One region of the Azospirillum sp. genome, then DNA from elsewhere that is predicted to be linked to it. Evidence: predicted binding sites of a transcription regulator. Region 1 holds the regulator's gene; each other region holds the start of a gene.
What was found. The regulator PhoB, encoded in region 1, activates phosphate uptake and scavenging genes when phosphate is short. The targets are predictions, from matches to a motif close to TNTCATAAAACTGTCA.

Region 1 (3,329 bases):
GGGGTGCTACCCCGCATCATTGGAGGACAGCGATGCCCACTGGCACCGTGAAGTGGTTCAACGGCACGAAGGGCTATGGTTTCATCCAGCCCGACAACGGCGGCCCGGACGTTTTCGTCCACATCTCCGCCGTCGAGCGCGCCGGCATGCGCGGCCTCAACGAGGGTCAGAAGGTCTCCTACGAGGAACAGCGCGATCCGAAGCGCGGCAAGACCTCGGCCGAGAACCTCAAGGCCGTCTGACCGGCCTGAGCGTTCCCATGGTAAAGGGGGGCACCGGGCGTCCGGTGCCCCTTTTTCGTTTGCCTGCGTACTGGAGAAGGTCCCATGGCGTTCAAGCCCAACTACAACCAGCAGCGCGCCGAGCGCAACCGCGCCAAAGAGGCGAAGAAGCAGGAAAAGCTCCAGCGCCGCGAGGAAGAGGCCGCCAAGCGCAAGGCCGAACAGGACGGCACCGAACAGGACGGCACCGCGCCTGTTGCCGATGCCGAGTCCGAAAACACCTGAGTTCCCGAGGTTCCCATGGCCAAGAAGAAACCCCAGAAGCCGGACACCGGCTTCGTGCTGTTCGACATCCTCTACGAGGACGGCGCGCGCACCTCCAACCGCAAGGTTCCGGCCGAGCTGGCGAACGGCTACGAAGGCGAAGGCCCGATCCGCGGCTTCATCGAGGAGCAGGACCGCAAGATCGCCGAGATGTCCGGCAACCCGCGCGGGCCGATCAAGTCGATCTCGCGGTCGGCGTGAGTGCCGTTAAAGCCCTCCCCCGCCTCCGGCGGGGGAGGGCTTGATTAGCTAAGCCCATACTCCCGCAACGCCTCGTACACCGCGCCACCTTTGCCCAGGTGGCTGCGGTACAGCGTGAAATGGTCGATGCGCATCGGCCCGGCGCGGAACAGGCCGCGGTCCTCCAGGAAGCGGCCGAGCCGGTCCTTTGGCGCGTCCTTCAGCCGCGCCAGCGTCACGTGCGGGGAGAACTTGCGCTCCTCCGGCGGCAACCCGCAGCGCACCAGCGCGGACTCCACCTTGCTCTGCAGGTGGGACAGCGCCTCGCTGCGCTCCACCCCGGCCCACAGGACGCGGGCGTTGCGGGCGGAGCCGTACATCCCCACCCCGTCGAGCACCAGGTCGAAGCCCGGCGCCGCGATCTCCGACAGGGCGGCGTCGATGTCGTGCGCCGTGTCGTCCGGCACCTCGCCGATGAAGCGCAGGGTGAGGTGGAGGTTCCCGGCCTCGGTCCAGCGCGCGCCGGGAACGCCGCCGGCGAGGCCGGCCAGGCGTTCGCGGACGTCGGCGGGAAAGTCCAGGGCTACGAAGAGTCGGATCATTCAGGCCACGGGATGAAGGGAGCGACCCCCCTTATCTAGGCCGCTTTCTCGTCCAGCGCATACCCCGCCGAGCGGACCGTGCGGATGATGTCCACCTCGGTCTCCTCGTTCAGCGCCTTGCGCAGGCGGCGGATGTGCACGTCCACGGTGCGCGGCTCGACGTAGACGTCGTGGCCCCAGACCATGTCCAGCAGCTGCTCGCGCGAGAAGACGCGGCCGGGGTGCTGCAGGAAGTGGCGCAGCAGGCGGAACTCGGTCGGGCCCAGGTGCACGTCGCGGCCCTGGCGGCGCACCCGGTGCGAGGCGAGGTCCATCTCCACGTCGCCGAAGCGCAGCGTCTCGTCGTTCAGCGCCGGAGCGGCGCGGCGCAGCACGGCGCGCATGCGGGCCACCAGCTCGGTCGGCGAAAACGGCTTGGTCAGGTAGTCGTCGGCGCCGGAGTTCAGGCCGCGCACGCGGTCGCCCTCCTCGCCGCGGGCGGTCAGCATGATGATGGGAATGTCGCGGGTCTTCGGGTTGCGGCGCAGCTGGCGGCAGACCTCCAGGCCCGACATCAGCGGCAGCATCCAGTCCAGCAGCACGATGTGCGGCGTCTGCTCGCCGGCCAGCAGCAGGGCCTCCTCGCCGTCGCCGGCGGCGACCACGCGGAAACCCTCCTTCTCCAGGTTGTACTTCAGCAGGGTGACGATGTCGGCTTCGTCCTCGACGACCAGGACGAGCGGCTTCAGCGCCGAATTCATGGATTCCCCATCTCCTGCGGTGTCTCCCCGGCGGCCACGACGGTGACGCACGAGGTGTCGTTCTTCGGGCGCTCACCCGCCAGCGGCTCGCCCACCACCAGGAAGTGGATGGTCTCCGCCACGTTGGTCGCGTGGTCGCCGATGCGCTCCAGATTCTTTGCCATGAACAGAAGGTGCGTGCACGGGGTGATGTTGCGCGGGTCCTCCATCATGTCGGTGAGGACCTCGCGGAACAGGCTGGTGTAGAGGTCGTCCAGCTCCTGGTCGCGCTCCCAGGCGGATATCGCCTTGCTGACGTCGCGCTCGGTGTAGCTGTCCAGCACGTCCTTCAGGATGCTCCCGACCAGCTGGCCCATGCGCGGGATGCCGACCACCGGGCGCACCGCCGGCACCTGCGCCAGCGCCAGCGAGCGCTTGGCGACGTTGGCGGCGTAGTCGCCGATGCGCTCCAGATCCGAGGATATTTTCAGAGCCGAAACGATCTCGCGCAGGTCCTGCGCCATGGGCTGGCGCAGCGCCAGCAGGCGGAAGGCCTCGGCGTCGATGGCGCGCTCGTACTCGTCGAGGCGCTGGTCGGCCTGGACCACCTGCGCGGCGAGCGCGACGTCGCGCCGGGCGACCGCCTTGACGGCGGCGGCGACCTGCGCCTCGGCCACGCCGCCCATCTGGGTGACAAGGTTGGAGATTCGCTGAAGCTCCTGTTCGAAGGAGCGGACGATGTGCTCACCGGACATGGGCCCTGCTTTCACGCCTCGATGCGGTCGGCGGGACGTTAGCGGGCGACGGAGACCGGAGTATTGCGGTTTGATGACTGTTTTGTGACGGTGGACATGGAGTTGTCATGCTGTTGCCCTCCCCCGCCTCCGGTGGGGGAGGGGTCAGGCCGCATCTCCGGCCCGGCGCTTGGCGGCCGGCTGTGCCGCGCCAACGCCAAGGGGCGCCGCGACCGGCAGGTAGACGGTGAAGGTGCTGCCCGTGCCGACCTCGCTGTCGATGGTCAGGCGGCCGCGGTGGCGGTTGACGATGTGCTTGACGATCGCCAGCCCCAGCCCGGTGCCGCCCATGGCGCGCGAGCGGGCGGCGTCGACACGGTAGAAGCGCTCGGTCAGGCGGGGCAGGTGCTGGCGCGGGATGCCCTCGCCGCGGTCGATCACCGCCACCGCCAGCGAGCGGCCGGGCGGCGCCCGGCGGGCCGGCGCCGCCGGGACCGGGCCGGCCGCCGCGGTGTCGGACAGCGCGACGGTGACGGAGATCTCGCTGTC
Region 2 (3,329 bases), on a different contig from region 1:
CGTCAGCAACTCGCCGCGCAGCAGCCACGCCCCCGTCGAGTTCCGCTCGCAGGTCGAGCTGGGCTACCAGTTCGAGAACCGCTCGCAGGTGACGCTGGGCTACAGCCGCATCACCGGCGGGCCGGCGACCGACGGCAGGACGGACGCCAACAACGTGGTCGGCTTCACCTACCGGCTGCCGTTCGGGGCGCTGCTGGGCCGATAGAATTTCAGATCAGTCTGCGAACCGTCTGCAACGCGGCCATTCGGACACGGCATGCGGCCCCGGTCGCGTTTGTTTGTTAGCATCCGCGGCATGCCCGACCAGTCCCCGGTTCCCCCCATCGTCCAGCGGGTCGATAACGCGCCGCGCGGCATCCTGATGATGCTGATCGCGGTGTTCCTGTTTTCCATCCTCAACGTGCTGGTGAAGGTGACGGCGGAGGATTATCCCCTGACCCAGGTCACCTTCTTCCGCAACGCCTTCGCGCTGGTGCCGGTGTGGGCGACGGTGATGGCGCAGGGCGGCTTCGGCAGCATCCGGACGGCGCGGCCGATGGGGCACCTCTGGCGCTCGTGCGTCGGCCTCACGTCGATGACGCTGATGTTCTGGTCGTTCCACCTGCTGCCGCTGGCCGACGCGGTGGCGCTGAACTTCGCGGCGCCGCTGTTCCTCACCGCGCTGTCGGTGCCGCTGCTGGCCGAGCAGGTGGGCATCCACCGCTGGAGCGCGGTGGCGGTCGGCTTCGTCGGCGTGCTGATCATCGTCCGGCCGAGCGCCGACATGCTGAACCTCGGCGCCATCGTCGCCCTGAGCGCGGCGCTGGCGCAATCCTTCGCGATGATCGCGATCCGCCAGCTCAGCACCAGCGAGACCGCCAACTCCATCGTCTTCTACTTCACGCTGACGACGACGCTGCTGTCCGCGCTGACGCTGCCGTTCGCGTGGCGGACGCCGGACCTCTGGGGCTTCGCGCTGCTGGTGGCGACCGGGCTGGTCGGCGGCACGGCGCAGCTGTTCATGACGCGCGCCTACACCATGGCCCCGGCGGCGGTGATCGCGCCGTTCAACTACGCCTCCATCGTGTGGGCGGCGCTGTTCGGCTGGACGCTGTGGCACGAGGTGCCGGACCTGCACGTCGTCCTCGGCGCCGCGGTGGTGGTGGCGAGCGGCTGCTACATCCTGCACCGCGAGACCCTCAAGCACCGCGCCGTGGTGAGCGGCGCGGCGGGCGAGGATTGAGGGCTACTTCAGACTCCGCGTCATCTCCTCGAAGGCCTGCTTGAAGCCCTTGAGCGGGAAGTCGAGGTCCTGCTGGCTGCCGTCCTTGAAGGTGTAGCGCGTCAGCACCGTCGTGCCGCCGCGGAAGCTGTCGCCCATCTTGTCGGCGGCGAAGTTCGGGAACACGCAGACGTTGATCGTCGACACCGACGACTCGATGCGCGGCTGGCGGTCGACGCGCAGCGCGCAGCGCTCCACCACGCCCCGGTCGATGGTCAGGAACATCTCGTAGTCCTTGCCGACCGGCACCACGCTGATCGCCGCGACGCGCGCGTTGCCCGACGGGTCGCCGAGCAGGCGGTAGACCAGCACCCGGCAGTTGCGCGTGTCGGTCATGCGGTCGATGGTGCAGTCGGCCAGCCACTGCCCCTCCGGCCCCAGCTCCTCCACCGTCGACGCCCCGGCGTTCCCGGACAGAAGGCCCAGGCCGGCAAGGCCGAGGCACGCGATCGTCTTCCACCGATTCATGGAAACCACTTCCCCACAAAACCGCCGGATCCCCCGTCCGGCGCCCGCGATCCTATCCCCTATTCGGCATAGCTCAACCGGCGAGGGAGCAGATCTCCTATGAGGCAGAAAGGGGGCACAATTCACAAAACTGCAACAGAAGTGCAACAGACAGGACTCACAGCGCCGCTAAGGTCCGCCCCGTCCGAGCCGCCGTCCGCGACCGCGCCGGATCTGAAACACGGGAGACGAGATCGTGACCATCCTCACCAAGACGACCCTTCGCCACGCCGCGCTCGGGCTGTGCGCCGCCGTGGCGTTCAGCGGGGCCTCCGTTGCGGCTCAGGCGGCCGACATTTCCGGCGCCGGCGCGACCTTCCCCTACCCGATCTATTCGAAGTGGGCCGACGCCTACAAGAAGGAGACGAACGTCGGGCTGAACTACCAGTCCATCGGCTCGGGCGGCGGCATCAAGCAGATCAAGGCAAAGACGGTCACCTTCGGCGCCTCCGACATGCCCCTCAAGCCCGAGGAGCTGGACGCCGCCGGCCTGGTGCAATGGCCGCAGGTCATGGGCGGCGTGGTGCCGGTCATCAACCTCAAGGGCCTCAAGTCGGGCGAGATCAAGCTGAGCGGCACGGTGCTCGGCAACATCTATCTCGGCGAGATCAAGAAGTGGAACGATGAGCAGATCAAGGCGCTGAACCCCGGCGTCACCCTGCCGAACACCGCCATCGCGCCGGTCTACCGCTCCGACGGGTCGGGCACCAACTTCCTGTTCACCGACTACCTGTCGAAGGCCAGCCCGAAGTTCGGCACGCAGATCGGCGCTAACACCTCGGTCCAGTGGCCGGCCGGCATCGGCGCCAAGGGCAACGAGGGCGTCGCCAACATGGTCAAGCAGACCGAGGGCGCCATCGGCTACGTCGAATACGCCTACGCCAAGCAGAACAACATCCCCTACGCCGCCCTGAAGAACAAGGACGGCAACGTGGTGATGCCGACCATCCAGGCCTTCCAGGCCGCCGCGGCGAACGCCGACTGGGCCAACTCCAAGGGCTACTACGTCATCCTGACCGACGAGCCGGGCAAGGACAGCTGGCCGATCACCGGCGCCAGCTTCATCCTGATGCACAAGGCCCCGCAGGATCCGGCCACCGCCACCGAGGCGCTGAAGTTCTTCGACTGGGCCTTCAAGGACGGCAGCAAGCTGGCTTCCGACCTGGATTACGTGCCCATGCCGGACAACGTGGTGCAGATGATCCGCAAGACCTGGGCGGATCAGATCAAGGCCGGCGACAAGCCGGTCTGGACGGCCGCCGCCACCAAGTGATACGTCCAGCCTGAGCCGTGGGGAGGTTCGGTCCGCCGGTCCTCCCCACGGCCGTTGGAGCCACCATGACCGACCTTGCCCTCGTGTCCGACCGGACGTCCATGCCAAGCCACGGCCAGCGCCAGCGTCTCCAGGACGCCGCGTTCCGCCTCTCCACCCTGTTCTTCGCCCTGCTGGTGCTGACGCTGCTGGGCGGCGTCATCATCGCCCTGGTGGAGGGCTCCCTGCCCGCGCTCAAGGAATTCGGGCTGGGCTTCGCCTTCACCGAGGTGTGGAACCCCGTCACCG
Region 3 (3,329 bases), on a different contig from region 1:
AGCGCCGTGCCGTAGGGGCGCACGGAGTCCGGCGGGTAGAGGCCGCGGAAGACCTCCACGCCGTAGCGCAGCGTGCGCAGGCGGCGGCGCAGGCGTTCGGGATCCTCGGCCTTGCGCGCCTTGGCGTGCCGGGCCGCCAGCCAGGGGCCGGCGAGGTCGGCCATCGGCGCGTCGAGCCGCGCGCGGGCGATGCCGGCGTGCCAGTGCCCCTCCTCCAGCCAGACCCCCAGCGCCAGCAGCAGCGCCGTGCAGCGAGGCTCGCGCAGCGCGGCCACGGCGCGCTCCGCCGCCGGGCGGCGGGCCTCGGCCAGGGCGGGGGCGAGCGCCGGGTCGGGCAGGGCGGAGGCCAGCACGTCCCAAGCCCGCGCCGGCCGCAGCCGCTTGGCCAGCCAGCGGATCTCGTGCTCCAGCCGCGCCGCCTCGGCCGGCGCGACGACCGGGGCGAACAGCGTCAGCGCGGTGCGCAGGTGGCGCAGGGCGATGCGGATCCGGTGCAGGCCCTCGGCGTCGCCGCCGGCCAGCACGCAGGGCTCGTTGGCGAGGATCTGGCGCAGTCCGTGCCGCACGACGTGGCGGAACGCCTCGGCCACCGTGCTGAGCGGCGACAACATGGGCGGGTCGCCGAGCACCGGCGCCGGCGCCCGGCCGGAGACCATGCGGTAGCCCAGCTCGGCCTTGCTCTCCATGCCGATGCGCAACGGCACGGCGCCGTGCAGTTCCTGCGCCAGGGCGAACAGGCGGCCGATGCGGCCGGATTTCAGCTCCAGCTCGACCTCGCTGATCCGCTCGTCGCCGCGGCCGGCGGCGATGCCGCCATCGTCGATGGCGACCTCGACGCTGGTCTGCGCGTCCAGGCGCAGCAGCACCGCGGTGCGGGTGAAGTCGGTGGCGAAGACCGGCATCAGTTCGCCGCGCGCGTCCTCCGGCACCAGGGCGCCGGCGCCCTCGGCGTCGAGGCGCGCGAAGTCGGGGGCGTCGCCCTCCACCGGCCACTCCCACTCGCGCCGCACGGCGACCGCGGCGGCGTCGGCCTGCGGGTCGGCGGCGACGGTCTTCAGGCCCTGGATCCGCCGTGTGCCGTCGTGGCGCAGGCGCAGCGCGATGCCGCGGCCGTACAGGCGCAGGTCCGGGGTGTCGAAATAGACGGTGCGCAGCCGTCCCGTCACCGGCGCTCCCTCCGCCCGCTCCGCCAGCAGCGGCAGCGCCGCCAGCCGGGCGAGGTCGTCCGGCTGCACGTGGAGCTTCAACTCCACCTCGTGCGCCATGGCGCCGGTCGGGGATGCGGGGAGCGGAGCGGTTGCCAACGCGGTGCGGCCTCGGGTTCCGGGACGGGTGTCCTGGAATACCCCAAGGCCGGGGGTTATGCCAGCAGGCGCGGTCGCACGAACTCCACCAGATGGCCCTGGCCGGGGGAGACGTCGCGCCAGCGCGTCGTCTCGAAGGTCAGGATGGCGCAGCCGCCGGTGGGGAACTTCTCGGCCACCGCGCGCAGGACCTTCGGGTCGCCGAATCCGGCGAGGTGTTGGGTGAGGTGGTGCATGTCCGGGTTGTGGCCGACCAGCATCAGCGTTCCCACCGAATCGGGCGCCGCCCGCAGCGCCTCCAGCAGGGCCGGCGCGCCGGCCAGGTAGAGCCCGCGGTCGTGCTTGACGGTCGCGTCGCGGCCCAGCGCCTCCAGCACCAGCGCCAGCGTGTCGGCGGCGCGCTTCGCGGTGGAGCACAGCACCAGGTCGGGGTGGATTCCCCGGTGCTTCAGGTGGCGGCCGACCAGTCCGGCGGCCTCCACCCCGCGCTCGGTCAACGGCCGGTCGTGGTCGGCCAGCGACGGATCGTCCCAGCCGGACTTGGCGTGGCGCATCAGGCAGAGCGTCTTCATGGCGCAGGGCCTCCCGGCAGGGGGGTTTTCACTGGACAAGCATGCCGTTTCGCCAAATCGTAATCCAGCTGTTGTAGGCTATACGCCTGTTTCATGTTCGTCCCATCCCGGTTCTCCAGCGAGGCAACCCGTGTCCGACGTCCAGCAGCTCGACGACTTCACCATCGACCCCGAATCGCCGGAGCGCTTCATCAACCGCGAGGTGTCGTGGCTGGCCTTCAACCGGCGCGTCCTGGAGGAGGCGTCGAACCCGCACCACCCGCTGCTGGAGCGGCTGCGCTTCCTGTCGATCTCGGCCAGCAACCTGGATGAGTTCTATATGGTGCGCGTCGCCGGCCTGAAAGGGCAGGTGGCCGCCGGCGTCAAGGCGCCCAGCCCGGAGAACCTCACCCCCGCCCAGCAGCTGGCCGCCGTCAACCAGCGCATCATCGAGCTGATGAGCGAGCAGCAGAACGTCTGGCGCACGCTCAAGAAGGAGCTGCGCGAGAACGGCATCGCCGTGGTCGACCCGGACGAGCTGTCGGAGGCCGAGCGCGACTGGCTGGAGGCCAAGTTCCTCGACGACATCTTCCCGATCCTGACGCCCATCGCGGTGGACCCGGCGCACCCGTTCCCGTTCATCCCGAACCTGGGCTTCTCGCTGGGCCTGCAACTGCACGACACGGTCAAGGGCACGCACCTGGACGCGCTGGTGCCGCTGCCGGCGCAGCTGGACCGCTTCATCAGATTGCCGGGCTCGGACATCCGCTTCATCCAGCTGGAGAAGGTGGTGCTCACCTTCATCGACCAGCTGTTTCCTCCGTTCCAGGTCAAGGCGCACGGCGTCTTCCGCATCCTGCGCGACAGCGAGATCGAAATCGAGGAAGAGGCGGAAGACCTGGTCCGCACCTTCGAATCCGCGCTCAAGCGCCGCCGCCGCGGCAGCGTCATCCGGCTGGCCGTCGATGCGGGCATGGCCGCCGACCTGCGCGAGTTCCTGCGCGCCGAGCTGAGCGTGTCGAACGACGACGTGTTCATCCTCGACGGGCTGATCGGGCTGGTCGACACCAAGCAGCTGATCGTCGACGAGCGCCCCGACCTCGTCTTCCGCCCGTTCAACGCCCGCTTCCCGGAGCGCATCCGCGACTTCGGCGGCGACTGCTTCGCCGCGATCCGCCACAAGGACATCGTGGTCCACCATCCCTACGAGAGCTTCGAGGTGGTGGTGCAGTTCGTGCGGCAGGCGGCGCGCGACCCGCAGGTGGTGGCGATCAAGCAGACGCTGTACCGCACCTCCAAGGATTCGCCCATCGTCGCCGCGCTGATCGAGGCGGCGGAGGCCGGCAAGTCGGTCACCGCCCTGGTCGAGCTGAAGGCCCGCTTCGACGAGGAGGCCAACATCCGCTGGGCGCGCGACCTGGAACGCGCGGGCGCCCAGGTGGTTTACGGATTCGTGGACCTGAAGACGCACGCC

Region 2: a site for PhoB is predicted at 1,850-1,865, ahead of pstS (phosphate ABC transporter substrate-binding protein PstS). Genes of this name have one in related genera too.
Region 3: a site for PhoB is predicted at 1,924-1,939, ahead of ACRWK7_RS27280 (RNA degradosome polyphosphate kinase). Genes of this name have one in related genera too.

Annotation. Positions count from the first base shown of each region.
Region 1 covers NZ_JBOZRT010000058.1:15,465-18,793, reverse strand. Annotated here, with positions in the region: gene ACRWK7_RS13535 (cold-shock protein) at 33-242, shown strand; gene ACRWK7_RS13530 (hypothetical protein) at 327-506, shown strand; gene ACRWK7_RS13525 (hypothetical protein) at 522-746, shown strand; gene thpR (RNA 2',3'-cyclic phosphodiesterase) at 791-1,327, opposite strand; gene phoB (phosphate regulon transcriptional regulator PhoB) at 1,363-2,067, opposite strand; gene phoU (phosphate signaling complex protein PhoU) at 2,064-2,801, opposite strand; gene ACRWK7_RS13505 (ATP-binding protein) at 2,946-3,329, opposite strand, start outside.
Region 2 covers NZ_JBOZRT010000095.1:6,030-9,358, reverse strand. Annotated here, with positions in the region: gene ACRWK7_RS21320 (hypothetical protein) at 1-205, shown strand, start outside; gene ACRWK7_RS21315 (DMT family transporter) at 296-1,222, shown strand; gene ACRWK7_RS21310 (hypothetical protein) at 1,226-1,729, opposite strand; gene pstS (phosphate ABC transporter substrate-binding protein PstS) at 1,965-3,041, shown strand; gene pstC (phosphate ABC transporter permease subunit PstC) at 3,107-3,329, shown strand, end outside.
Region 3 covers NZ_JBOZRT010000125.1:91,827-95,155, forward strand. Annotated here, with positions in the region: gene ACRWK7_RS27270 (CHAD domain-containing protein) at 1-1,265, opposite strand, end outside; gene ACRWK7_RS27275 (SixA phosphatase family protein) at 1,361-1,876, opposite strand; gene ACRWK7_RS27280 (RNA degradosome polyphosphate kinase) at 2,007-3,329, shown strand, end outside.